2 regions of the Paracidovorax sp. genome follow, and region 2 is predicted to be linked to the other one. Evidence: predicted binding sites of a transcription regulator. Region 2 holds the regulator's gene; the other holds the start of a gene.
What was found. Region 2 encodes LexA, which represses DNA repair genes until DNA is damaged. Its sites were predicted from a motif close to ACTGTATNNNNATACAGT; they were not measured.
Positions count from the first base shown of each region.

Region 1: the regulator LexA is predicted to act here: its motif matches at 3,945-3,962, upstream of recA (recombinase RecA).

Region 1 covers NZ_JBXYZY010000029.1:88,949-100,945, reverse strand. Annotated here, with positions in the region: gene AC3A84_RS11690 (DUF1631 family protein) at 1-1,015, shown strand, start outside; gene AC3A84_RS11685 (tripartite tricarboxylate transporter substrate-binding protein) at 1,038-2,018, opposite strand; gene recX (recombination regulator RecX) at 2,167-2,664, opposite strand; gene recA (recombinase RecA) at 2,786-3,883, opposite strand; gene AC3A84_RS11670 (MarR family winged helix-turn-helix transcriptional regulator) at 4,027-4,545, shown strand; gene AC3A84_RS11665 (response regulator) at 4,628-5,323, shown strand; gene AC3A84_RS11660 (sensor histidine kinase N-terminal domain-containing protein) at 5,422-6,864, shown strand; gene AC3A84_RS11655 (DUF4148 domain-containing protein) at 6,973-7,365, opposite strand; gene AC3A84_RS11650 (DUF4148 domain-containing protein) at 7,753-8,106, opposite strand; gene AC3A84_RS11645 (adenylate/guanylate cyclase domain-containing protein) at 8,239-8,742, opposite strand; gene AC3A84_RS11640 (2Fe-2S iron-sulfur cluster-binding protein) at 8,761-9,933, opposite strand; gene AC3A84_RS11635 (Crp/Fnr family transcriptional regulator) at 10,026-10,742, shown strand; gene AC3A84_RS11630 (MFS family transporter) at 10,773-11,997, opposite strand, start outside.
Region 2 covers NZ_JBXYZY010000021.1:30,362-42,358, reverse strand. Annotated here, with positions in the region: gene kdsB (3-deoxy-manno-octulosonate cytidylyltransferase) at 1-243, shown strand, start outside; gene adk (adenylate kinase) at 416-1,072, shown strand; gene AC3A84_RS07190 (asparaginase) at 1,175-2,143, opposite strand; gene lexA (transcriptional repressor LexA) at 2,233-2,907, shown strand; gene AC3A84_RS07180 (hypothetical protein) at 3,240-3,899, shown strand; gene hrpA (ATP-dependent RNA helicase HrpA) at 4,097-8,152, opposite strand; gene AC3A84_RS07170 (porin) at 8,739-9,914, shown strand; gene AC3A84_RS07165 (Bug family tripartite tricarboxylate transporter substrate binding protein) at 9,949-10,941, shown strand; gene AC3A84_RS07160 (tannase/feruloyl esterase family alpha/beta hydrolase) at 11,092-11,997, shown strand, end outside.

The DNA of each region.
Region 1 (11,997 bases), on a different contig from region 2:
GTCGGTCATTGGTGGCAGTGCCATCGAACGAGAGATCCGCCGCGTGGTGCAAGTGATCGAGCAATATCCGGAAACCGGGCAGCGCGTCTTCCAGCTGGTTTACGACGAATTCGAGAAATTCCTCGCCGGCTTCCTCACCGAGCGTTCCGATACGGCGCGCCTGGTGACGGTGGCGCAGCAGGTGGAGCAGCGCGAGACCCTTGCCATCCAGTACACCATCGAGCTGCGTTCCCTGCTCAAGGACATGCCGGTGCGCGACGAGATCCGCGAATTCCTCTTCAAGACCTGGGCCGAGGTGCTGGCCCTGTCTGCCGTGCGTGACGGCCCGAGGCACGCGGAAACCACCGCGCTCAAGCGCACGGCCGCCGACCTGGTCTGGGCTGCCAGCGCCAAGCCCAATCGCACCGACCGGGCGCAGGTCATCCAGAGCCTGCCGGCGTTGCTGCAGCGCGTGCGCCAGGGCCTGGCGCTGGTGGGCGTCCACGATGCCGCCCAGGACGCGCAGATGAAGGTGCTGACCGACACGCTGGCCGACGCCTTCCTGTCCAAGACCGCGGCCATTCCGCAGGCCCACATCGACGCCCTGGTGCAGCGGCTGGATCGGCTGGAGGACTATCTGTCCGAGGACATGTTGGGCGACATGCCGCTCAATGCCGACAGCATCGAGATGCTGCTGGGCATCGACGCCTCCTCGATCCACGTGGTGGCAGACAACGATGTTCCCGTGTCGGCCGAGGCGCTGGCAGCGGCGCAGGAGCTGCTGCCGGGCCAGTGGTTCACCCTGGACCACAACGGCTCCTCCTCGCAGGTGCAATATGCCTGGCGTAGCGAGCGCCGGCAGCTGCACCTGTTCGCTGCGCCTGATGGCCGCAACTATCTTATCCAGCTGCGCCGCCTGGGCGCCTACCTGCAGGCGGGGCTGCTGGTGGCGCAGGACGAAGAGGGCATCACCACCCGGGCCACGCGCGATGCGTTGGCCAAGATCGGCGCCAACCCGGAGCGCCTGCTGGGCTGAGCCGGGCCCGCAACGGCGCAACTCACTGTTTCGGAATGCCCGCCCGCTGGATCACGGCGGACCAGCGCTGCACTTCGCTTGCCAGCAAGGCCGCCAGTTGCTCGGGCGTGCTGCCGCGCGCCTGTACGCCGAATCCCTGCAGGGTCTGCTTCAGATCGGGTGCGGCCAGGGCCTTCTGCACCTCGGCGTTGAGCCGGGCGATGAGCTCGAGCGGCGTGCGTGCGGGTGCTGCCAGCGCGTTCCACGAGGCCACGTCCAGGCCCCGGCCGGCGGCATCGCTTTCGGCCACCGTGGGCGTGTTCGGCAGCGCGGGGGCGCGGCGGGCGCCCAGCACGGCCAGCGCGCGCAGGGCGCCGCCCGTGACCTGGGCCATCACCGGCGCGAGGATCTCCACCGCCGCATCCACCTGTCCGCCGCGCAGCGCCGTCACCACAGCGGGTGTCCCGTTGAAGGGCACGACCTGCACGTCGATGCCCAGCATGCTCTTGAGCAGCTCGGCCGCCAGATGCTGGGTGCTGCCGGTGTTGATGGTGGCGATGTTGAGCTGACCGGGATGGGCGCGTGCGTGCGCAATCAACGCCTGCATCGACGCGAACCGGCTGCCCGCGGGTACCAGCACGGCCAGATCGAAATAGCCCAGCGTGGAGATGGGCGCGAAGTCCTTGAGCGTGTCATAGGGCAGGGTGGCGAAGAGGCCGGCACTCACGGCCGTGCCATTGGACATCAGCAGCAGCGTGTGGCCGTCGGGTGCGGCCTTGGCCACGGCGTCGGCCGCCACGATGCCGCCGGCGCCCGGCTTGTTGTCCACCACGATGCTCTGGCCCATCGAGGCGGCCATCTTCTGCGCCACGCTGCGCACCGTGAGGTCGGCCACGCCGCCCGGGCTGAAGGGCACGACGATGCGGATGGGGCGGGAGGACAGCGCACCCTGCGCCCGTGCCAGGGTGGAAAGGGGGGCCGTGCCCAGCGCCATCAGCGCGGCAGCCAGTTGTCTTCTCTGCATGCGGAATGTCTCCTCTCGCTCGCCGCCCTGCGGGGCGAGCGGCGGGGAGCCACTATGCCCGCTGCCGTCCGGTATGGCGAGAGGGCTGCGCGGTCTGGCTGCTATGCCGTGCCGGCATGAGCCGGATGGACAGCAGGGCGCCTGTGCGTCAGGCCTCGTCGTCCCAGCCGCCTTGGTCTCCGGCGTCGCCTTCGGAGGCGTCGTCCGCCGCGCTGCCCAGCACGCGGCGCACCGTGTCGCCGCCGAAGCCGCGCGCGACGAGGAAGCGGGTCTGCCGCACGCGCTCCTGCAGGCTGGCAGGCGGGCTGCCGAAACGGCGGCGCCAGACCTCGCGGGCACGCTCGAACTCGGTGTCCTTCAGGCGCTCGGCCGTGGCGCGCACGAGCGCGTCGTCCAGCCCTTTGCTGCGCAGCTCCTGCACCACGCGCTGGGTGCCCAGGCGGGCAGCGCGGCGGTTCACCACCGATTCGGCTACGCGCTCGGCGTTGATGAAATCCTTGGCCTCCAGCTCGTCGAGCACGGCGGCGAGGTCATCGCCCTCCTGCACGTGGCGCGCCAGCTTGGTCTGCAGCTCGCTGCGCGAATGCTCGCGCTGCGCCAGCAGGCGCAGGGCGCGGCCCTTGAGGGAGAGGCTGGCGAAACCCATGGTGGATGTGGCGGATGCTATCGAAATGGAAGCGCCAGGCGCCCGTTCGCAGGGCGCCTGGCGCTGTTGGGGCCCCCAAGCCCGTCGCCCGTCGCCGGGCGGGCTGCTGTTGGGCTGCGGCTTACTTCTCGGCCTTGGCGGCCTTTTCGGTCTTGCCCGCGCCTTCGGCCGGTGCGCCTCCGGGCAGCAGGGCGATGCCCAGACCTTCGCGGACCTTGTTCTCGATCTCGATGGCGAGGTCGGCGTTCTCGCGCAGGAATTCACGCGCGTTGTCGCGGCCCTGGCCGATCTTCTCGCCGTTGTAGGCGTACCAGGCGCCGCTCTTTTCGATGATGCGCGCTTCCACGCCCATGTCGATGATCTCGCCTTCGCGGCTGATGCCTTCGCCGAAGAGGATGTCGAACTCGGCCGTCTTGAAGGGCGGGCTCACCTTGTTCTTCACCACCTTGACCTTGGTTTCGTTGCCGATGGCTTCGTCGCCCTTCTTGATGGTGCCGGTGCGGCGGATGTCCAGGCGCACGGAGGCGTAGAACTTCAGCGCGTTGCCGCCCGTCGTGGTTTCGGGGCTGCCGAACATCACGCCGATCTTCATGCGGATCTGGTTGATGAAGATGACCATGCAGTTGGTCTTCTTGATCGTGGCGGTGAGCTTGCGCAGCGCCTGGCTCATCAGCCGGGCCTGCAGGCCCGGCAGGGCGTCGCCCATCTCGCCTTCGATTTCAGCCTTGGGCGTGAGCGCGGCGACCGAGTCCACCACGATCAGATCGACGGCACCGGAGCGCACCAGGCTGTCCACGATCTCCAGGGCCTGTTCGCCGGTGTCGGGCTGGCTGATGAGCAGGTCGGAGAGCTGCACGCCCAGCTTCTGGGCGTATTGCACGTCGAGCGCATGTTCGGCATCGACGAAGGCGCACTGGCCGCCCAGCTTCTGCATCTGCGCGATCACCTGCAGCGTGAGCGTCGTCTTGCCCGAGCTTTCCGGGCCGTAGATCTCGACCACGCGGCCGCGCGGCAGACCGCCCACGCCCAGGGCCACGTCCAGGCCCAGCGAGCCGGTGGAGACGACCTGGATGTCTTCGATCACCTCGCCTTCGCCCAGGCGCATGATCGTGCCCTTGCCGAACTGCTTCTCGATCTGGGCCAGCGCGGCCTGCAGGGCCTTGGCCTTTTCGGCGTTGACGGGTTGGGCGGGGTTGGGGTTCTTGACGGCGACGTCCATGGAAAACTCCTTGAGAAACGGTGAGGTGCGGGGTTCCAGGACTGTCTGCTGTTAAGCACAGGCTGGATGCTTGAACAGTAGTGTAGGGGTGGTGTATCTGCTCTGCAATGCATCAAATGGTCAGTTTGCCTGACAATATCCGGATGGTTTCCACCGACCCTGCAAATCCTTCGCCCGCCGACTTGCGCGACGACGCCTGGCGCCTCACCCACCTGGGCCGGCTGCTGGGCCACGCCATGCGCCGCTTCGATGCGCGCGTGCTGGAGCTGATGGCGCACGACGTGCAGGTGCCGCTGGCGCTTTCCAACCTCGCCGCGCGCGAGCAGGTCAGCGCGGCGCACATCCACATCACGCGGCACCTTTCGCTGCAGGGCGACCGGCTGACCGACCTGGCCGCGCGGGCGGGCATGGCCAAGCAGTCCATGGCGGCGCTGGTGGAGCAGTGCGAGGCCTGGGGCCTGGTGGTGCGCGAGCCCGATCCGCTGGATGCGCGCGCACGGCGCGTGCGTTTCACGGCCACGGGGCGGGCCTGGCTGCAGGCCTTCCAGCGCGCGGTGGCGCGGGCCGAGGTGGAGTTCCGAGACGCCGTGGGCGCCGAGGTGGCGGCCGTGGTCGCGCTGGGCCTGGAGGCCTATGCCGGCGGCGACGGCAGCGCGGCGTGAACGCCCCCGTGCGGCCGGCCCGCTCCTAGAATCGCTGCACGCCCCCCGCTGTGCCCCACAGAAGAATCCAGGAGACATTCCCATGCGCATCCTCATCGCCGAAGACGACCAGGTGTTGGCCGATGGACTGCTGCGCACGCTGCGCGGCTCCGGCGCGGCGGTGGACCATGTGGCGAGCGGCGCCGAGGCCGACGCCGCGCTCATGGCTAACAGCGAATTCGATCTGCTCATCCTCGATCTGGGCCTGCCGCGCCTGCACGGGCTGGAGGTGCTCAAGCGCCTGCGCGGCCGGGGATCGGCCATGCCGGTGCTGATCCTCACCGCCGCCGACAGCGTGGACGAGCGCGTCAAAGGCCTGGACTTCGGCGCCGACGACTACATGGCCAAGCCGTTCTCGCTGCAGGAGCTGGAAGCGCGCGTGCGTGCACTGACGCGGCGCGGCATGGGCGGCACCACCAGCGTCATCCGCCACGGCCCGCTGGTCTATGACCAGGCCGGCCGCGTGGCCACCATCGACGGGCGCATGGTGGAGCTGTCGGCGCGCGAGCTGGGCCTGCTGGAGGTGCTGCTGCAGCGCGCAGGCCGCCTGGTCAGCAAGGAGCAGCTGGTCGAGCGCCTCTGCGAATGGGGCGAAGAGGTGAGCAACAACGCCATCGAGGTCTATATCCACCGCCTGCGCAAGAAGATCGAGCGCGGCCCGATCCGCATCGCCACCGTGCGCGGGCTGGGCTACTGCCTCGAGAAGGTGGCGGCACCCGCCGATCGGCCGGCCGCCTGATGCGCGAAGTAGCGCATTTGCTATGTTTTCAATAGCTATATGCGCTTGATCCACCTGCGCCAGGGCGCTATTTGCTTCAAGTATTTGCGGCGTGCGCCATGAAGATCTTCCAGCGTGAACAGCGCTCCCTTTTCGGCGAGATCCTCGACTGGATGCTCACGCCGCTGCTGCTGCTGTGGCCCGTCAGCCTGGCGCTGACCTGGCTGGTGGCGCAGGGCCTGGCCAACAAGCCGTTCGACCGGGCGCTGGAATACAACGCCCACGCGCTCGCGCAGCTGGTCACCGTGCAGGGCGAGCGCGTGCAGTTCAACCTGCCGCAGCCGGCCAGCGAGATCCTGCGCGCCGACGAATCCGACATCGTCTATTACCAGGTGCTGGCGCCGGACGGCAGCTTTCTTTCTGGCGAGCGCGGACTGCCCCCGCCGCCCGACGACGAGAAGCCCTTTTCCGCCGAGGTGCGGCTGCGCGATGCGGAGCTGCGCGGCATTGACATCCGCATCGCCTATCTGTGGGTGCGCGTGCCGCTGCCGGGCGCGCCCGCCGCGCTGGTGCAGGTGGCCGAAACGCGCGAGAAGCGCAGCATGCTGGCGACCGAAATCATCAAGGGCGTGATGCTGCCGCAGTTCGCCATCCTGCCGCTGGCGGTGCTGCTGGTATGGCTGGCGCTGGCGCGCGGCATCAAGCCGCTCTCGCAGCTCGAAGAGCGCATCCGTGCGCGCAAGCTGGACGACCTCTCGCCGCTCGACCACAAGGCCGTACCCATGGAAGTCGCGCCGCTGGTGGATTCGGTCAACGACCTGCTGCGGCGGCTCAACGAATCCATCGCCACGCAAAAGCGCTTTCTCGCCGATGCGGCGCACCAGCTCAAGACGCCGCTGGCCGGGCTGCGCATGCAGGCCGACCTGGCCCAGCGCGAGGGCTCCGACACCGAAGCGCTGCGCCGCTCGCTGCAGCAGATTGGCCGCAGCAGCATGCGCGCGACGCACACCGTCAACCAGCTGCTGGCGCTGGCCCGCGCCGAAGGCGGCGGCGTGCTGGTGCGCCAGCCGGTGGACCTGGCGCGGCTGGTCATCGAGGTGGTGCGCGACTGCGTGCCGCGCGCGTTGGACCGCCACATCGACCTGGGCTACGAAGGCGAGCAGCCTGGTGCGCCCGGCGTCTGGGTGGAGGGCAACGCCACGCTGCTCAAGGAACTCGCTCGCAATCTGCTGGACAACGCCATGAACTACACGCCCTCCAGTGCCGAACATCCCGGCGTGGTCACGGCGCGCGTACTGGCCGACACCTTCGGCCATGTGGTGCTGATCCAGATCGAGGATTCCGGCCCCGGCGTGCCCGATGCCGAGCGCGAACTGATCTTCCAGCCCTTTTACCGGGCGCTCGGTACCGAAGCCGATGGCTCCGGGCTGGGCCTGCCCATCGTCTTGGAGATTGCGCGCCAGCACGGCGCCAGCGTGCAGCTGGACGATGCCCATCCGGGGCAGTTGCCGCCCGGCGCACGGTTCACCGTGCGCTTCACGGGGCGCTCGCCCGCGCATTGAACTCGCAGCAGACAAGAAAAAACCCGCTCCGTAGGGCGCGGGTTTCAGGTCGGACTCTGGCGGTGCCGCACCGCACGGGTGCGGTCGGCTCGGCCGGGCTACGACCGATTATTCCGCCGTACCGGCGGTCGGCCAGGTGCGGGTTTCATAGACCGATGCGTAGGTGCTGGGCTCGCCGCCCAGGCGACGGACTTCAGCCACGAATTCCGGGCCGCTGCGCAGGCGCTGGTACTCGGCCAGGCGTTGGGGGTACATCGGGTCATTGGCGGCAGAGCCTTCACCCACCTGGTAGCTGCCCAGGCCGGCACGTTGCCACAGGTTCCAGTCAGCCATCACTTCTGCAGTGGTCACCGGGCGGTTCGTAACCGAGACGATGGGTGCAGGCGCGGGGCCGGCCCAGACTTCCTGCGACACGGTCGCGCTGCCCATGGGGCCTGCGACGGCTGCGCCGGTAGCGGCGAAAGCCAGGGTGGCGGCGGCGATGAGTTGCTTGCGGTTCATGTTGTTCCTTTCGAATGACACGTGAGAGGGATGCAGTGAAAGGAAAAGAGGGTGTTGCCAGCGGGTTTGCCGCGGCAGCTTCTTTCGCTGCAGGGACTTCAGTGTCGCGCTCGGTCGGGGACCGCACGTGTACGAAAACGCAGGTATTCGTGTCAGGTCCCATCCGACGGACGTGTGCTCCCATGCGCTCGCCGCTGTGGGCTTTCTGCCGGTTCTCCCTCTGAAAACCGCATGCAGACAGCAGCGCCGCCGGCGCGGCCCTGGCGATGTCGCTCAAGGCCGCGCCGGCGGCGCCATGGATGGCACACAGGCTATTTCCACTCTGTTTCTTACAGCGGCTTACCGCGCTTGCACTCCGAAGGCAATGCCCGCGCGCGCCGCTGCGTTTCAGTTCACGCTGTGCTGCGCTGCGGCACCGGCCGTGCTCACGCTGCCGCCCAGGCGCTGCACTTCAGCCACGTATTCAGGGCCGCTGCGCAGGCGTTGGTAGGTGGCCAGGCGCTGGGCATACATGGGGTTGGTCACGTCGCTGTATTCGCCCGAGTTGATCGAGCCCAGGCCGGCGCGGTTCCACAGATTCAGGTCGGCTTGCACTTCTGCACGCGAGAGCGGGGCGCCCTGGGCGACGGGCTGAGCGCCGAACCACTCTTCCTGCGACGTGGTGGCTGCGGATGCGGAGCCCGCGAAAGCGGCGGCGGCAACGGCGGCGATGGCGATCAGGTGCTGGGTATGGCGGTTCATGAGAGTTCTTCCTTCTAGGTCTGCTGCAGTGGCGGGATTGCCGGCTGCATGGGAGGAAGTTTGGGGTTTTCCCGTATCTTTGTATGTGCCTAAACGCACAATTTTTCTTCAATTGGTTCGATGGATGAATGCTTAGCCTGCCGGTGGCCACTGTAGCGCGGGGTGCGGCACGTGCAGCACGTCGAGCGGCTGCGAGCGCCCGCGCACCGCCGCCGGCAGGGGATGGCCCAGCGAGTCCGCCACGCCGGCCAGGCAGGCCGCTTCCAGCGACAGCACCAGGCGAGAGCCGGCCTGCTTGGAATGGTCCTGCAGCCGGCTGGCGGTGTTCACCACCTCGCCCACGGCGCTGAACGTAGTGGTGTCGCCCCAGCCCACGCGTCCCAGCGCGACCCGGCCCGCATGCAGGCCCATGCCGAAGTCCAGCGCATGGCCGAACTGCGCGGCGAAGCTCTCCGCGTTCCAGGCGTCCATGCGCTGCTCGACGAGCGCGGCGGCCTGCACCGCTTGCCGGCAGGCCGTGGGCAGGTCGGTGCGCAGGCCGAAGATCGCCATCACGCTGTCGCCGATGAACTGGTTGGCCAGGCCGCCGCTGGCCTGCACCGCCGCGCCGACATGGGCGAAATACTGGTCCAGCACCCAGGCCAGGTCGAACGGTCACTGCCGCTCGGCCAGGCCCGACCAGCGGCGCAGGTCCACGAACAGGATAGCCACCGGCCGCTCCTCGTAGGCCGCCGGCGAAGCGAGCGGCGCCGCAGCGGCGTCGGCCCCGTCGGCGCCTTGGGCGCGAAAGAGCGGCGTCACGGCGGCATCGCCCTGCGGCCGCAGTTGGCAGGCCAGCCGCACGTCCGGCGGCGCCTGCACGCGCGCGAGGGTCTGGCGCTCGTCGCGCCCCGGCGGGGGCAAGGCGCCGGGAGCGGCCTGCACGCGCACGCGGCAGGTGGAGCAGCGCGCCCGTCCGCCGCAGCGCGAGAGATGGGCGATGCCGTGCTCGCGGCTGGCCTCCAGCACGGTGAAGCCGCGCGGCACCTGCACCGTGCGGTCCGGGTAGCGCAGCGTGACGGTGCGGCCGGCCTGGCAGTGCCGGCGGCGCGCGGCGCTCCAGCCCCAGCGCAGCGCCGGCAGTGCGGCCAGGGCCAGCAGCCAGCCCAGGCGCAACTGTTCGGCGAGGGCGCGGGCGGCGGCAGCGCCGGCTTCCGTCGGGGCGGGCGCAGTGGGCAGGCCCCGCCATTGCAGCTCGCGTGCCATCGCCACCACGCCCAGCGCGGCGAGCACCGGCAGCAGCACCGCGCCGGCGAGCAGCAGCGGCTGCCAGCGTTGCCATCCGGCCCGGCTGCGCAGCGCCAGGTGCAGGCCCAGACAGCCGTGCGCCCAGGTCGCGGCCAGCAGCAGCCATTGCAGGCTCAGACCCCCGGGCGTCCAGATGGCGCGCACCACACGCGCATAGCTGGGCTCCACGCCGAGCCAGTCGTCCGTCCAGCGCGTGCCCACCGCGTGCGCGGCCAGCAGCAGCGGCAACGCCAGGCCCAGCGCCAGCCGCGCGGCCTCGATGGCGGGCATGCGCAGGCTGCGGCGCTGCCAGATCGCGACGCAGGCCATGGCCAGGTGGGTAGCGAAGGCGCCGTAGAGCAGCGCCGTGCCCGGCACCGTCGCCCAGGCGCCGTGCAGACTGCGGCGCAGGGCCTCGGCGGCGTCCAGCGACACCAGCCCCGCCGCATGGTTGGCCAGGTGCAGCGCCACATACGTCCAGAGCACCAGGCCGCTGGTCCAGCGCAGATTGCGCGCGGTGGGCCAGGCGGGGCGATGGGCTGGGGTGGGCGGTGTGGGCATGTGGCGAGCAGGGCTGTAGCGCCGGGCGGCTGCGCGCGCGGCGGGGGCTGAGCATAATCCGCGCCCCGTCCTTCCTAGCAGCGCCCCGTTCCATGCATGACTCCGCCCCCGCACGCTCCAGCCTGGCCCTGCGCCGCATCGCGCTCTTCGAGGGGCTGGGCGATGCCTGCCTGGACCGCATCGCCGCGGCCTGCGACTGGCGCATGCTGGAGGCGCGCCGCCCCCTGTTCACGCGTGCGTCCGTGGGCGGCGAGGTGTATTTCCTCGTCTCCGGCCGGGCCCGCATCACAACGTACTCGGCCAACGGGCGCGAGGTGGCCTTCCGCGACTGCGATGCCGGCGCGCATTTCGGTGACCTGTCGGCGCTGGACGGGCAGCCGCGTTCGGCCGATGTGGTGACGCTTGAGCCTTCGCTGCTCGCCTGCATGGCGCCGCAGGCCTTCGTGGCGCTGCTGGAGCGAGAGCCCGCGCTGGCCATGCGGATGATGCGCAACCTGACGCTGCTGGTGCGGCGCCTGACGGAGCGGGTGATCGACCTCAGCACGCTGGGCGTGCACACGCGGCTGCACACCGAGCTGCTGCGCATGGCGCACGAGGCCGGCGTTGCCGATGACCACAGCGCGCTCATCGACCCCATGCCGCCGCACGTGGCCCTGGCTGGCCGGATCAGCACCAACCGCGAGCAGGTCACGCGCGAGCTGGGCGCGCTGACGCGGCGCGGCGTGCTAAAGAAAGAAGGCGCGCACGCGGTGCGGATCACCGATGTGCGCGCCCTGGAAGCGCTGGTCGCCGCCGTGCGCGGCGACTGACGGCCCGTGGTGCGGCTCTGCGAGCCGCGCCTATTTGTCGTGGTGCAGGTAGCTCGCCTGCTTGGGCAGCATCAGGCTGACCAGGAAGGCGATGGCCAGCATGCCGGTCACATACCAGTAGAAGTACGACTCGTGGCCCAGCGACTTCAGGCCCAGGGCCACGTACTCGGCGCTGCCGCCGAAGATCGCGTTGCCCACCGCGTACGACAGGCCCACGCCCAGCGCGCGCACTTCGGGCGGGAACATCTCGGCCTTCACCACGCCGCTGATCGAGGTGTAGAAGCTCACCACCGCCAGCGCCAGCGTGATGAGCACGCCGGCCACCAGCGGGCTGCCCACCTGCTGCAGCTGGCTCATCACCGGCACCGTCATCAGCGCGCCCAGGGCGCCGAAGAGCAGCATGTTGTTGCGCCGGCCGATGCGGTCGGAGAGCGCGCCGAAGAGCGGCTGCATGCACATGTAGAGGAACAGGCACGCGGTCATCACGTTGCTGGCCGTCTTGATCGACATGCCGGCCGAGTTGACCAGGTACTTCTGCATGTAGGTGGTGAAGGTGTAGAAGACCAGCGAGCCGCCGGCCGTGTAGCCCAGCACCACGAAGAACGCGCGCTTGTGGTGGGCGAACAGATGGCGCAGCGTGCCCGCGCCCTGCGTGGCGCGGTGCTGCTTGCTGGCCGTCTCGGTCAGCGTGCGGCGCAGCGCCAGGGCGACCACGGCCGCGACCGCGCCCAGCACGAAGGGAATGCGCCAGCCCCAGCGCTTGAGCTCGGCGTCGTCCAGCGCCTGCTGCAGCAGCACCACCACCAGCACGGCCAGCAGCTGGCCGCCGATGAGCGTGACGTACTGGAACGACGAGAAGAAGCCGCGCTGGCCGCGCATGGCGACTTCGCTCATGTAGGTGGCCGTGGTGCCGTACTCGCCGCCCACCGACAGGCCCTGCAGCAGCCGTGCGGCCAGCAGCAGCGCGGGCGCGGCGGCGCCGATCTGCGCATAGGTGGGCAGGCAGGCGATGATCAGCGAGCCCGCGCACATCATGGTGACCGACACCACCATCGAGGTCTTGCGGCCCTTGCGGTCGGCCAGGCGGCCGAACAGCCAGCCGCCCACCGGCCGCATCAGGAAGCCGGCCGCGAACACGCCGGCCGTATTGAGCAGCTGCACCGTGGGGTCGGACTTGGGGAAGAACGCCGGCGCGAAGTAGATCGCGCAGAAGGCATAGACGTAGAAGTCGAACCACTCCACCAGGTTGCCGGAC
Region 2 (11,997 bases):
GCCGAAGCAGTGCAGGCGGGCCATGCGCCGCTGCGCCACATTGGCCTGTATAGCTACCGCGCCGGCTTCCTGCGCGATTTCCCGCAGCTGCCACCCGCGCCCACCGAACGGCTCGAAGCGCTGGAACAGCTGCGCGCGCTCTGGCACGGCCACCGCATCGCGGTGCATGTGACCGATGCCTCGCCGGGCCCGGGAGTGGACACGCCGGCCGATCTGGAGCGGGTGCGCACGCTGCTGGGCTGAACACCGCCGCCGCGCCTGCTGCGGCGCACCTAGCAGCCCCTTGCGTCGTGCCGATGACGCGTCAGTTTGGTGCAGTTATCGCGTGCTATCCTCGCCCGCAATGATTGCACCCGGCTGGCGCACGCTCGCCTGCGGCCGGTTGCCAGCCAAATTCAACATTGAGAGGACATCCATGAAGCTGATTCTTTTGGGCGCGCCCGGCGCAGGAAAGGGCACCCAGGCCGCGTTCATCTGCAAGCAATACGGCATTCCGCAGATCTCCACCGGCGACATGCTGCGCGCTGCCGTCAAGGCCGGCACGCCGCTGGGTCTGCAAGCCAAGGCCGTCATGGATGCCGGCCAGCTGGTGAGCGACGATCTCATTATCAATCTGGTGAAGGAGCGCATCGCCCAGCCCGACTGCGCCCAAGGCTTCCTGTTTGACGGCTTCCCCCGCACCATCCCCCAGGCCGACGCGATGAAATCCGCCGGCGTGAAGCTCGATTACGTGCTGGAGATCGACGTACCCTTCGATGCCATCATCGAACGCATGAGCGGCCGCCGCTCGCACCCGGCCAGCGGCCGCACCTACCACGTCAAGTTCAACCCGCCCAAGGTCGAAGGCAAGGACGACGTGACCGGCGAAGACCTGATCCAGCGCGAAGACGACAAGGAAGAGACCGTCAAGAAGCGCCTGGAGGTGTACAGCGCCCAGACCCGTCCGCTGGTCGACTACTACTCCACCTGGGCCCAGCAAGACGCCGACAACGCTCCCAAGTACCGCGCCATCAGCGGCACGGGAACGGTCGAAGAGATCACGCAGCGCGCGCTGCAGGCGCTCTCCCACTGAAAGGCCCCGGCCTGCTTCTGCCCCTTTGTTGGGCGGAAGGTGCAAAGAAAGACGCCCCGCACTGCGGGGCGTTTTGCATGGGGCGATCACACCGATGAGCGATCAGCCCTTCGGTGCGGCCAGCAATTCCAGCAACAGAGACACTCGCAGCTTCACGGCGCCCAGGCCCTCCTCGTCGGCCGCCAGCGCATCTCCCGGGCGCGGCAGCACGCGGCCCAGACCGCAACGGGAGGTGACGCGCACCAGCACCCCTGCCGCCTGGGCGCGCACCAACGCCGCCTCCAGATCCTGGTGCAGGGTGCCATTGCCTGTGGCGGCCACGGCCAGCCCATCGACCCCGTCGGCCACCAGCAGATCCACGAGCCGGCCGCTGGCGCCGGCATGGCTCAGCACCACCTCCACCCGCGGCCAGCTATCAGCAGGCCTGGCCAGCAACGCCGACGCGCCAGCGTGGATCGCCGCGGCGTCAGGCCAGTCACGGGCCAGGCGTACCTGGCCTTCTTCCACCCAGCCCAGCGGCCCTGCGTCGCCCGAGTCGAACGCGTCCACACGATAGGGATGGACCTTGCGCACCAGCGCAGCGCCGTGCAGCACGCCGGCCGCTACCGCCACCACGCCGCGCGCGCCCGGCGTGGACGCCACGGCGACAGCGTCGAGCAGGTTCTGCGGGCCGTCGGGCGTCAGCGCCGTCGCCGGCCGCATCGCGCAGGTCAGCACGACGGGCTTGGAAGCCTCCAGCACCAGCCGCAGGAACCACGCCGTTTCCTCCAGCGTGTCGGTCCCGTGCGTGATGACGATGCCTTGGACCTGCGGGTCCGCCAGATGCGCCTGGCAGCGCTGTGCCAGGCGCATCCAGACGTTCAAATCCATGTCCTTGCTGTCCAGCTGGGCGACCTGTTCGGCGACCAGCTCGCCCCCAGCCGCGCGGGCCAGACCCGGAACAGCGCCCAGCAACTGCTGCACGCCCACTTGACCGGCTTTGTAGCCGATGTTGTCCGCTCCATCGCTGGCCGTTCCGGCAATCGTGCCGCCCGTGCCCAACACCACCATTTTTCTAGCGCCCACTTGCATCCTTCAAAAAACTGGTCAAAAATACAGTTACTGGATTAAAAAACAGTCCCGCCGGTCCTCCGGCCACCGCTTCGCACTGGAACCTTGCCATGCTCGACAGCCCCAAGCTCACCGCCCGCCAGCAGCAGATCCTGGATCTCATCCAGACCGCCATCTCGCGCACCGGCGCACCGCCCACCCGGGCAGAAATCGCTGCAGAACTGGGGTTCAAGTCCGCCAATGCGGCCGAAGAACACCTGCAGGCCCTGGCACGCAAGGGCGTGATCGAACTGGTCAGCGGCACATCGCGCGGCATCCGCCTGCGCAGCGAAACCGTGCGCTCCATCAACGCCGCACGCGGAACGCAGTTCCACCTGCCCATTCCCGGCCTATCGCAGCTCATGCTGCCGCTGATCGGCCGCGTGGCTGCAGGCTCGCCGATTCTCGCCCAGGAACACGTGGACCAGACCTACAGCGTGGAAGGCAGCCTCTTTCAGCACAAGCCCGACTACTTGCTCAAGGTGCGCGGCATGTCCATGCGGGACGTCGGCATCATGGACGGTGATCTGCTCGCAGTGCAGGCCACGCGCGAGGCCCGCAACGGGCAAATTATCGTGGCGCGACTGGGTGACGACGTCACCGTCAAACGACTGCGCCGCACCGGCAGCGGCATCGAACTGCTGCCCGAGAACCCGGATTACCCCGTCATCACCGTCCAGCCTGGCGAGCCGTTCGAAATCGAAGGCCTCGCCGTCGGTCTCATTCGCAACACCATGCTGATGTAAGGCGGCACGGCGCGCCGCAGGTGGCGGGCGTCTGGCCTTAGTGCGGGAGTGCAGCGCACAGCGCTGCGCCCCCCAGCCCTACAGGCCAACCCTGCGGCGAGTCGCCCAATGGCAATCCTGCCTGTGTTCAACCCTCCGTGCCCTCGCACGAAGCCGGCAGATCGAACGCACGGTGTGACAGACGGAGTGAATGGCCCGTCGATCATCGCAAGGCGCGCAATGCGTGCAGCAGATCGACCCCCAGCAAGGCAGTCAGTCGGCCCTCGCCCTTGTCCACCGAATGCAGATCCCGCCGGCGCAGTGCGCGGCACGAACCACGATGGAGTTTTCACATGGGAATTGCCCTGATTGCCCTCACTTCGCTGTCGCAGCCCGTCAAGGCGCTGACCCAGTTCCTGGGCGGCCCTGCCCGCCATAAGAGCCTGCCGGCGCTGCAAGCGGCCGATGCCTCGCGGCCCGCCACCTCCGCTTCCGCCACAGCCGCACCTGAAGCCACGCAGCAGCCTGCAAGCCAGCACGCTGCCGGGCCGTTCCCGGCCTGGACGGCGGCGCCAACCGCTGCCGCTGGCACCGCCGTAGCGCTCGCAACATCCACCGGCGCACTGGAGCCCTACGGCGTCCCCCGCCCTTCCAGGGGCCGGCTCGCAGGAGGAATCAAGCGGCCATCGGCCGTACCGGCGACCTCCGTCATGCCTGCCAATGCAGCGCCGGCCCACGCGCGCCGGCCTGCAGCAACGCCGTGGATGAATGTACCTGCCTCCCGGGCCCGCGCGGCTGCAGCGGCCAATGCGGACCGCTTTCACCCTGCCGGTGGCTCGGTCGCAGCAGGCGCCGCCAGCGAGGCCCGCTCCGCGGCGCCCCGCCCGCTGCTGCGGGTGCTGCGCCGGGTGCAGGTGGGCGAACCGGCCCGGCTGGTGATCTCCGGCCGCATGGCCGACGTGTGTGCAGAGCTGGACCGGCTGGTGGCATCGGAGGGCCGCCTGGCGTTGTAATCAGCCTTCGCCTACCACAGACGTGGCCGCGCAGGCGCGGCCGGCCCACACCTCGCATCAGCCGGGTGCGAGGTGTGGCGGTCCCAGACGCGAGGGCCGGTGCGCGCTGCGCCGGCATCAATACCAGCAGCAAAATCGCCATCAGCAGCAGCGCATGTCACGTGGCCACCGAGGACGCGGCTGCGCCGCCGGGCGCCTCAGGTATTGATCTGCGCCCAGAGCTTGTCCAGCCGCTTCACGCTCACCGGCTGGGGCGTGCGCAGCTCCTGCGCGAAGAAGCTCACGCGCAACTCCTCGAGCAGCCAGCGCAGCTCCTGCATGCGCGCATCGACCTGGCCCTTACGTTCGGCCACCAGGCGCCAGTAGCGCTGCTCCTGCGGGCGCAGCTCCGTCAGGCGGGAGGCGTCGCGCGCGGGGTCGGCGCGGTATTTCTCCAGTCGCAGCGTGATGGCCTTGAGGTAGCGCGGGAAGTGCGCGAGCTGCGTCCAGGGCGCGGCAGCAATGAAGCTCTTGGGCATCAGGCGCTGCAGCTGCTGCTGGGCATCCTGCGTGGCCTCGGGCGCGTTCTTGGTGTCCTTGATCTTGCGCACGGCGGCGGCGTATTCGACCAGGATGGTGCCAGCCAGGCGCGCCACCTCGTTGGCGATGAGCGTCAGGCGGCCCCGGCCTTCGTCCACGCGGCGCTTGAACTCGGCCTCGTGCGTGGGCAGCGGGTCCTGCAGGAAGGCGCGGTCCAGGGCGATGTCCAGGATCTGGCTGCGCAACTCTTCCTGCGTGCCCAGCGGCATGTAGGCCACGGCCATCTTCTGCAGGTCGGGGATGTTCTTTTCCAGGTACTTGAGCGCGTCCTTGATCTGCAGCGCGAACAGCCGACGCAGGCCGGCGCGGTGCTTGGCCGCAGCCACCTCCGGTTCGTCGAACACCTCGATGCTGACCGCATCGCCGCCGTCGATCAGGGCCGGAAAGCCGATCAGCGTCTGGCCTGCCTTGCGGATCTCCATCAGCTCGGGCAGTTCGCCGAAGGTCCAGGCGGTGTAGCGCTGGCCCGCGGGCACCGCCGGCGCGGAGGGAGCCGCAGCCGGCACCGGAGCACCTGTGCTCCTTTTTGCTTCATTTTTGATAGCTGACTGCGAAGATTTTACCTGGGCCGCAGGCTCTTTCGACCCCGAACCCTGGCCCAGCTTCAGCCCGGCCAGCGCCTGGAACGCGCCACGCGCCTTGGCGCCCCATTCGGCCTTGAGCGCGCCCAGATTGCGGCCGTGGCCGAGCTGGCGACCGTGCTCATCGACGACGCGGAAGTTCATGAACAGGTGCGGGCTCAGCATGTCGAGCTTGAAGTCGGCGCGCTTCACGTCGAGCGAGGTCTCGTCGCGTACCTGCTTGAGCAGGGCATCGGTCAGGCTGCCCTGGCCGAAGCGCTCGGGCGTGCTGAACAGCTCGGCGATGCGCGCCGCGCTCTCGGGCAGCGGCACGAAGCGGCTGCGCGGGCGCTGCGGCAGGCTTTTCAGCAGGGCCTGGATCTTCGCCTGCAGCATGCCGGGCACCAGCCACTCGCAGCGCTCGTCGCTGACCTGGTTGAGCACGAAGAGCGGCACCGTGACGGTCAGCCCGTCGCGCGCGTCGCCGGGTTCGTGCAGGTAGCTCGCGGCGCAGTCCACGCCGCCCAGGCGCACGGTCTTTGGGAACGCGTTGCTGGTGATGCCGGCGGCCTCGTGCCGCATCAGCTCTTCGCGGGTGAGTTTGAGCAGGTCCGGGTTCTGGCGCGAGGCCTCGCCATACCAGGCCTCGAAACCCGCGCCGGTGCAGATGTCGGCCGGCAGCTGCTGGTCGTAGAAGGCGTAGATCAGCTCGTCGTCCACCAGCACGTCCTGCCGGCGCGACTTGTGTTCCAGCTCTTCCACCTTGGCGATGAGCTTCTGGTTGGCAGCGAGGAACGGCAGGCGCGTCTCCCACTGCCCGCCCACCAGCGCCTCGCGGATGAAGATCTCGCGCGCGGCATGCGGATCGACCTTGCCGAAGTTGACGCGACGGTTGTTGTAGATGACCAGGCCGTAGAGCGTGGCCCGCTCCAGCGCCGAGACCTGCGCGGCCTTCTTCTCCCAGTGCGGGTCCAGCAGCTGTTTCTTGAGCAGGTGGCCGCCGATCTGCTCGACCCATTGCGGCTCGATGGCAGCGATGCCCCGGCCGAAGAGCCGCGTTGTCTCGACCAGCTCGGCCGCGACGATCCAGCGCCCGGGCTTCTTGTTCAGGTGGGCGCCCGGGTGCTTGTAGAACTTGATGCCGCGCGCGCCCAGGTACCAGTCTTCCTCGTCGCTCTTGGCGCCCACGTTGCCCAGCAGGCCCGCGAGCATCGAGAGGTGGATCTGCTCGTAGCCGGCGGGGGTGGTGTTGAGCTTCCAGCGGTGCTCGGTCACCACCGTGAGCAGCTGGGTGTGGATGTCGCGCCACTCGCGCAGGCGGCGGATGCTGATGAAGTTCTGCCGCAGCAGCGATTCGTACTGGCGGTTGCTGAGCTTGTGGGTGGGTTGCGCTGCCGCGGCCGTATCGGCGGGCTCGTGCGCAGCCGTCAGGCGCTGGGCCACGGGCAGGCTGGCCTGGGCGCGCGTGCCCTGCCGGGCGGCACGCTGGGCAGCTTCTTTCTGCGCCCGGGCCGACGGCAGGCTGGGCGCGCCGCCGCGCGCCTCGTTGATCCACTTCCAGAGCTTGAGGTAGCCGCTGAATTCGCTCTTCTCGTCGTCGAACTTGGCATGCGCCTGGTCGGCCTGCTGCTGCGCCTCCAGCGGGCGGTCTCGCACGTCCTGCACCGACAGCGCCGAGGCGATCACCAGCACCTCCTCCAGCGCCTGGCGCTCGCGCGCCTCCAGGATCATGCGGCCCACGCGCGGGTCGAGCGGCAGGCGCGACAGCTCCACGCCCATGGGCGTGAGCTCGTTGGCGTCGTCCACCGCGCCCAGTTCGCCCAGCAGCTGGTAGCCGTCGGCGATGGCGCGGCCCGAAGGCGCCTCGATGAACGGGAACTGCGCCACATCGCCCAGGTGCAGCGACTTCATGCGCAGGATGACGCCGGCCAGCGACGAGCGCAGGATTTCCGGATCGGTGAAGCGCGGGCGGCTATTGAAGTCTGCCTCGTCGTAGAGGCGGATGCAGATGCCGTTCGCCACGCGCCCGCAGCGGCCGGCGCGCTGGTTGGCGGCCGCCTGGCTCACCGGCTCGATCAGCAGCTGCTCCACCTTGCTACGAAAACTGTAGCGCTTGACCCGCGCCGTACCTGCGTCGATGACGTAACGGATGCCAGGCACGGTGAGCGAGGTCTCGGCCACGTTGGTGGCCAGCACGATGCGCCGCCCGGTGTGGCCTTCGAAGATGCGGTCTTGCTCGGCCTGCGACAGGCGGGCGAAGAGCGGCAGCACCTCGGCATTGCGCATCACTGGCTGGTGGGCGAGGTGCTTGCGCAGATGGTCGGCGGCCTCGCGGATCTCGCGCTCGCCGGGCAGGAAGATCAGGATGTCGCCGCCCGCATTGCCGGCCCAGAGTTCATCCACGCCGTCGGCGATGGCTTCGTTCAGGCCGTAGTCGCGGCTGTCCTCGAAGGGACGGTAGCGCTGCTCCACCGGAAAGGTGCGCCCGGAGACGTAAATCACGGGAGCCGGCCCCTTGGCCGATTCGAAGTGCTTGGCGAACCGGTCCGCGTCGATGGTGGCCGAGGTGACGACGATCTTCAGATCGGGCCGGCGCGGCAGGATCTGGCGCAGGTAGCCCAGCAGGAAGTCGATGTTCAGGCTGCGCTCGTGGGCCTCGTCGATGATGAGCGTGTCGTAGGCCTTGAGCAGCGGGTCGGTCTGCGTTTCGGCCAGCAAAATGCCGTCGGTCATCAGCTTGACCGAGGCGCCCTTGGAGAGCCGGTCCTGGAAGCGCACCTTGTAGCCCACCACCTCGCCCAGGGGCGTCTTCAGCTCTTCCGCGATGCGCTTGGCCACGCTGCTGGCGGCGATGCGGCGCGGCTGGGTGTGGCCGATGAGCTGGCCTTTCTCGCCCGGGCGGGCATTGCACCGGCCCCGGCCCAGGGCCAGCGCGATCTTGGGCAGCTGGGTGGTCTTGCCGGAGCCGGTTTCGCCGCACACGATGATGACCTGGTGCTGCCTCAGGGCCGCCATGATCTCGTCGCGCTTGCCCGAGACGGGCAGGGATTCGGGGAATTCGATGCGCAGCGCGGGCGCGGCGGGCGGAAGGTGGGAAGGCGCGGATTCGTTCATGAAGGGCTGCATTATCCGAGCCCGCCGCCGCTGCCGTGCGGTCCGCAGTGCATGGCCCCGCCGGCATGCCGCGCACGGCCCCGTGGCCTATGGTGACAGGGCCTGTTCCGGCGCGCGTGCCAGGCCTGCGCATGCCATGCATCCGTTTGGCGCCTGCCATACCTAGAGGTTCTACCAATTCATGCGGATCAACAACTAGTTATAGACTTTATCCGATAGCCTGACTAACGATAACCTTTGTAAACAGGCTGCACTGATGCCGGGCCCCACCGCCCGGATCGGAACCACGGAGACACAAGTCGAGATGTTCGCCCCCGCCGCGCCTTCGCCTGCGAAGACTCCCGCACTGCGCCGCCACTGCATGGAAGCGATCCGCCTTCCGTCACGTGCGGGCCGTGGCCCGGCCGACAGCCATCCCGCAGCGCGCAGCCCCCAGCCCGGCTGCCGCACCACCGAGTGCCCCCAGCACATGCCGCACCGATCGGACGGCATCAACGACCAGAGAGTAGCGCGACCTGCACACGGACCATCGCTGGGCTCCAGCGCCATGGACGGCCCGTGCACGGGCGATTGGAAGGAGACATCCATGAACACGAAAACGACGACAAAGAAGCAGCAACGCGGCACCCGCCACCACTGGTGCGCAGCCCTGATCGGCACCACGGCCGCCCTGGCAGCGCATGCGCAGACGCCGCCCGCGGGCGGCTCCAGCGTCAATATCTACGGTCTGATCGACGTCGGCGTGGAGCATGTCACCAACGTGGGCGCCGGCGGCGACGGCCTGAACCGCATGCCCAGCAACACGGGCACCCTGCCCTCGCGCCTGGGATTTCGCGGCACAGAGGACCTGGGCGGCGGGCTCAAGGCCATCTTCACGCTGGAAATGGGCCTCGCGCCCGACCAGGGCACGCTGGGCCAAGGCGGCCGCGGCTTTGGCCGCCAGTCGTTCGTCGGCCTGCAGGGCCCCTGGGGCACGGTGACGGCAGGCCGCCAGTATTCGATGCTGTTCTATTCGATGCTCGATGCCGACGTGATCGGCCCGGCCGTGTACGCCGCAGGCTCGCTCGACAGCTACATCCCCAACGCCCGCGCCGACAACTCCCTGGCCTACCGGGGCACCTTCAGCGGCCTCACCCTGGGCGCCGAATACAGCTTCGGCCGTGACACGGTCAACGCCGGCCCCAGCCCCGTGGGCACCAATTGCGCCGGCGAGAGCGCCACCGACAAGAAGGCCTGCCGCCAGTGGTCCGCCCTGGTCAAGTACGACGCGCCCACCTGGGGCGCTGCCCTGGCCTACGACCGGCAGAACGGCCGCAACACCACGTCGGCCACCGACCTGGTGTTCGGCAATCTCAACAGCAGCAGCAAGACCGACACGCGCCTGGCCGTGAACGGGTACGTGAAAGTGGCGGGCGCCAAGATCGGCGCAGGCCTGATCCGCCGCGACAACGACGGCGACGCCATCAAGCCGCGCAGCGACCTCTGGTTCGTCGGCGCCTCCTACCCGCTCACCGGCAACCTGACGCTGGACGGCCAGTACCTGCGCATCAACTACAAGTCGGTCAACGACTTCGACTCGCAAATGCTGGTCGCACGCCTGACCTATGCGCTCTCCAAGCGCACCGCGGTCTACACCCAGATCGGCCACATCCGCAACGACCGCCTGGCCGCCGTTTCGGTCAGCGGCGGCGCTGCCGGCAGCAACCCGGCTGCGGGCGCCTCCCAAACCGGCTTCAACGTGGGCGTGCGCCATGCGTTCTGACGCCCCGGCCCCTTCCCTCTGCAGGAACATCGCCATGACTAATCGACGCCAGTTCGTCCACACCCTCGGCTCCATCACCGCCCTCGGGGCTCTATCTCCCTTTGCCGCGTTCGCGCAGACGCTGGACACCGCCCGCGTGGTGGTGGGCTTTCCTCCCGGCGGCACGGCCGACGTGATGGCCCGCCGCGTAGCCGACCGCCTGCCTGCGGGCGGCTACGTGAAGACCGCCGGCATCGTTGACAACAAGAGCGGTGCGGGCGGACGCATCGCCGTGGAAACCGTCAAGGCCGCCGCGCCGGACGGCGCCACGCTGCTGCTGACGCCGCACTCGGTGCTCACGGTCTTCCCGGGCATCTACCCCAAGCTCAGCTACAAGCCGTTCGAGGATCTGGTGCCCGTGTCCCTGGGCGCCACCATGTCGCACGCACTGGCCGTGGGCCCCGCGGTGCCGGCCAACGTGAAGACGGTGGCCGACTTCCTGGCCTGGGCCAAGGCCAATCCCAAGGAAGCAAGCTACGGCTCACCTGCCGCCGGCTCCATTCCCCACTTCATCGGCGCGCTGCTCAGCAAGAACAGCGGCATCGACCTGCGGCATGTGCCCTACCGCGGTTCCATCCCCGGCGTGACCGACACGGTGGGCGGGCAGATCGCCGCCATGATCACGCCGGTGGGCGACTTCCTGCCCCAGGCCAAGACCGGCAAGCTGCGCATCCTGGCCACCTCCGGCCCCAAGCGCACGCCGTTCACGCCCAACGTGCCCACCTTCTCGGAGCAGGGCTTCGACTACATCAAGTTCGACGAGTGGTATGGCTTCTACGCCCCGGCCCGCACGCCCGCCCCGGTGGTGGAGGCCGCCAGCGTCGCCATCAACAAGGCGCTGCAGGACAAGGCGGTGATCGAGAACCTGGCGACCTTCGGGCTCATCGCGGGCGGATCGACCCCGGCCGAACTCGACGCCATGACGCACGAGGAATTCAAGCGCTGGGCGCCCATCGTCAAGCAAATCGGCTTCACCGCCGAGTCCTAGACCGCAACCTGCGGCCGGCCTGCGCACCCGGGCCGGCCCGCTCGCAGGCGCCGGCACTGGCATGCGCGCAGGCCACCGCTGCTCCATAACCATACATAACAACACCCTTTGAATCGGCCTGCGCCGAGTGCGGGCCGGAGGAGACACACCATGCACACGTCGTTCAATCCGGCGCCCCGGCGCCCCTCAGGCGGCTGGCTCGCTGCTGCCGCCACGCTCACTGCGGCCATCGGTCTCACAGGCTGCGGCGGCGGTGACGACGGCCCGCCGCAGCTGGCCGCAGCCACGCCCGCCAAGCTCGCCACCTGCAGCAGCCTCGCAACGCTGGCGCTGCCGGGCACCCGCATCACCTCAGTCACCACGGTGGCCGTCAGCGACGGCAGCAACGGCCAGCCCGCGCTGCCCGAGCACTGCCTGGTGCAGGGCCAGATGAACGAACGCATCAGCCCCGTGGACGGCAATCGCTACGCCATCGGCTTCGAGATGCGCCTGCCGCGCGACTGGAACGGGCGCTTCTTCCACCAGGGCAACGGCGGGCTCGACGGCTCGGTGGTGCCCGCCACAGGTGGTATCGGCGGCGGCGGCCCGACCACGACCGCGCTGGCCATGGGCTTCGCCGTGCTCAGCTCCGACGCAGGCCACCCTCAGCCCACTCCGTTCTTCGGCGCCGACCCGCAGGCGCGGCTGGACTACGGCTATCAGGCCGTCGGCAAGCTCACGCCCATGGCACGCAGCGTGATCCAGGCGGCCTACGGCAAGGCGCCCGACCGCTCCTACTTCGCCGGCTGCTCCAACGGCGGCCGCCACGCCATGGTGACTGCGGCACGCTACGCGCAGGACTACGACGGCGTGCTGGCCGGCAACCCAGGCTTCCACCTGCCCAAGGCGGCCAGCGCCCAGCTGTGGAAGGTGAAGCAGTACGCCCGCATCGCCAGCAACGGCGCCAACGGCCAGGTGGACATCTCCACCGCCGTGACGCCGGCCGAATACAGCACCGTGGCCGCCAGCATCACCGCCAAGTGCGATGCGCTGGACGGCGTCAAGGACGGCATCGTC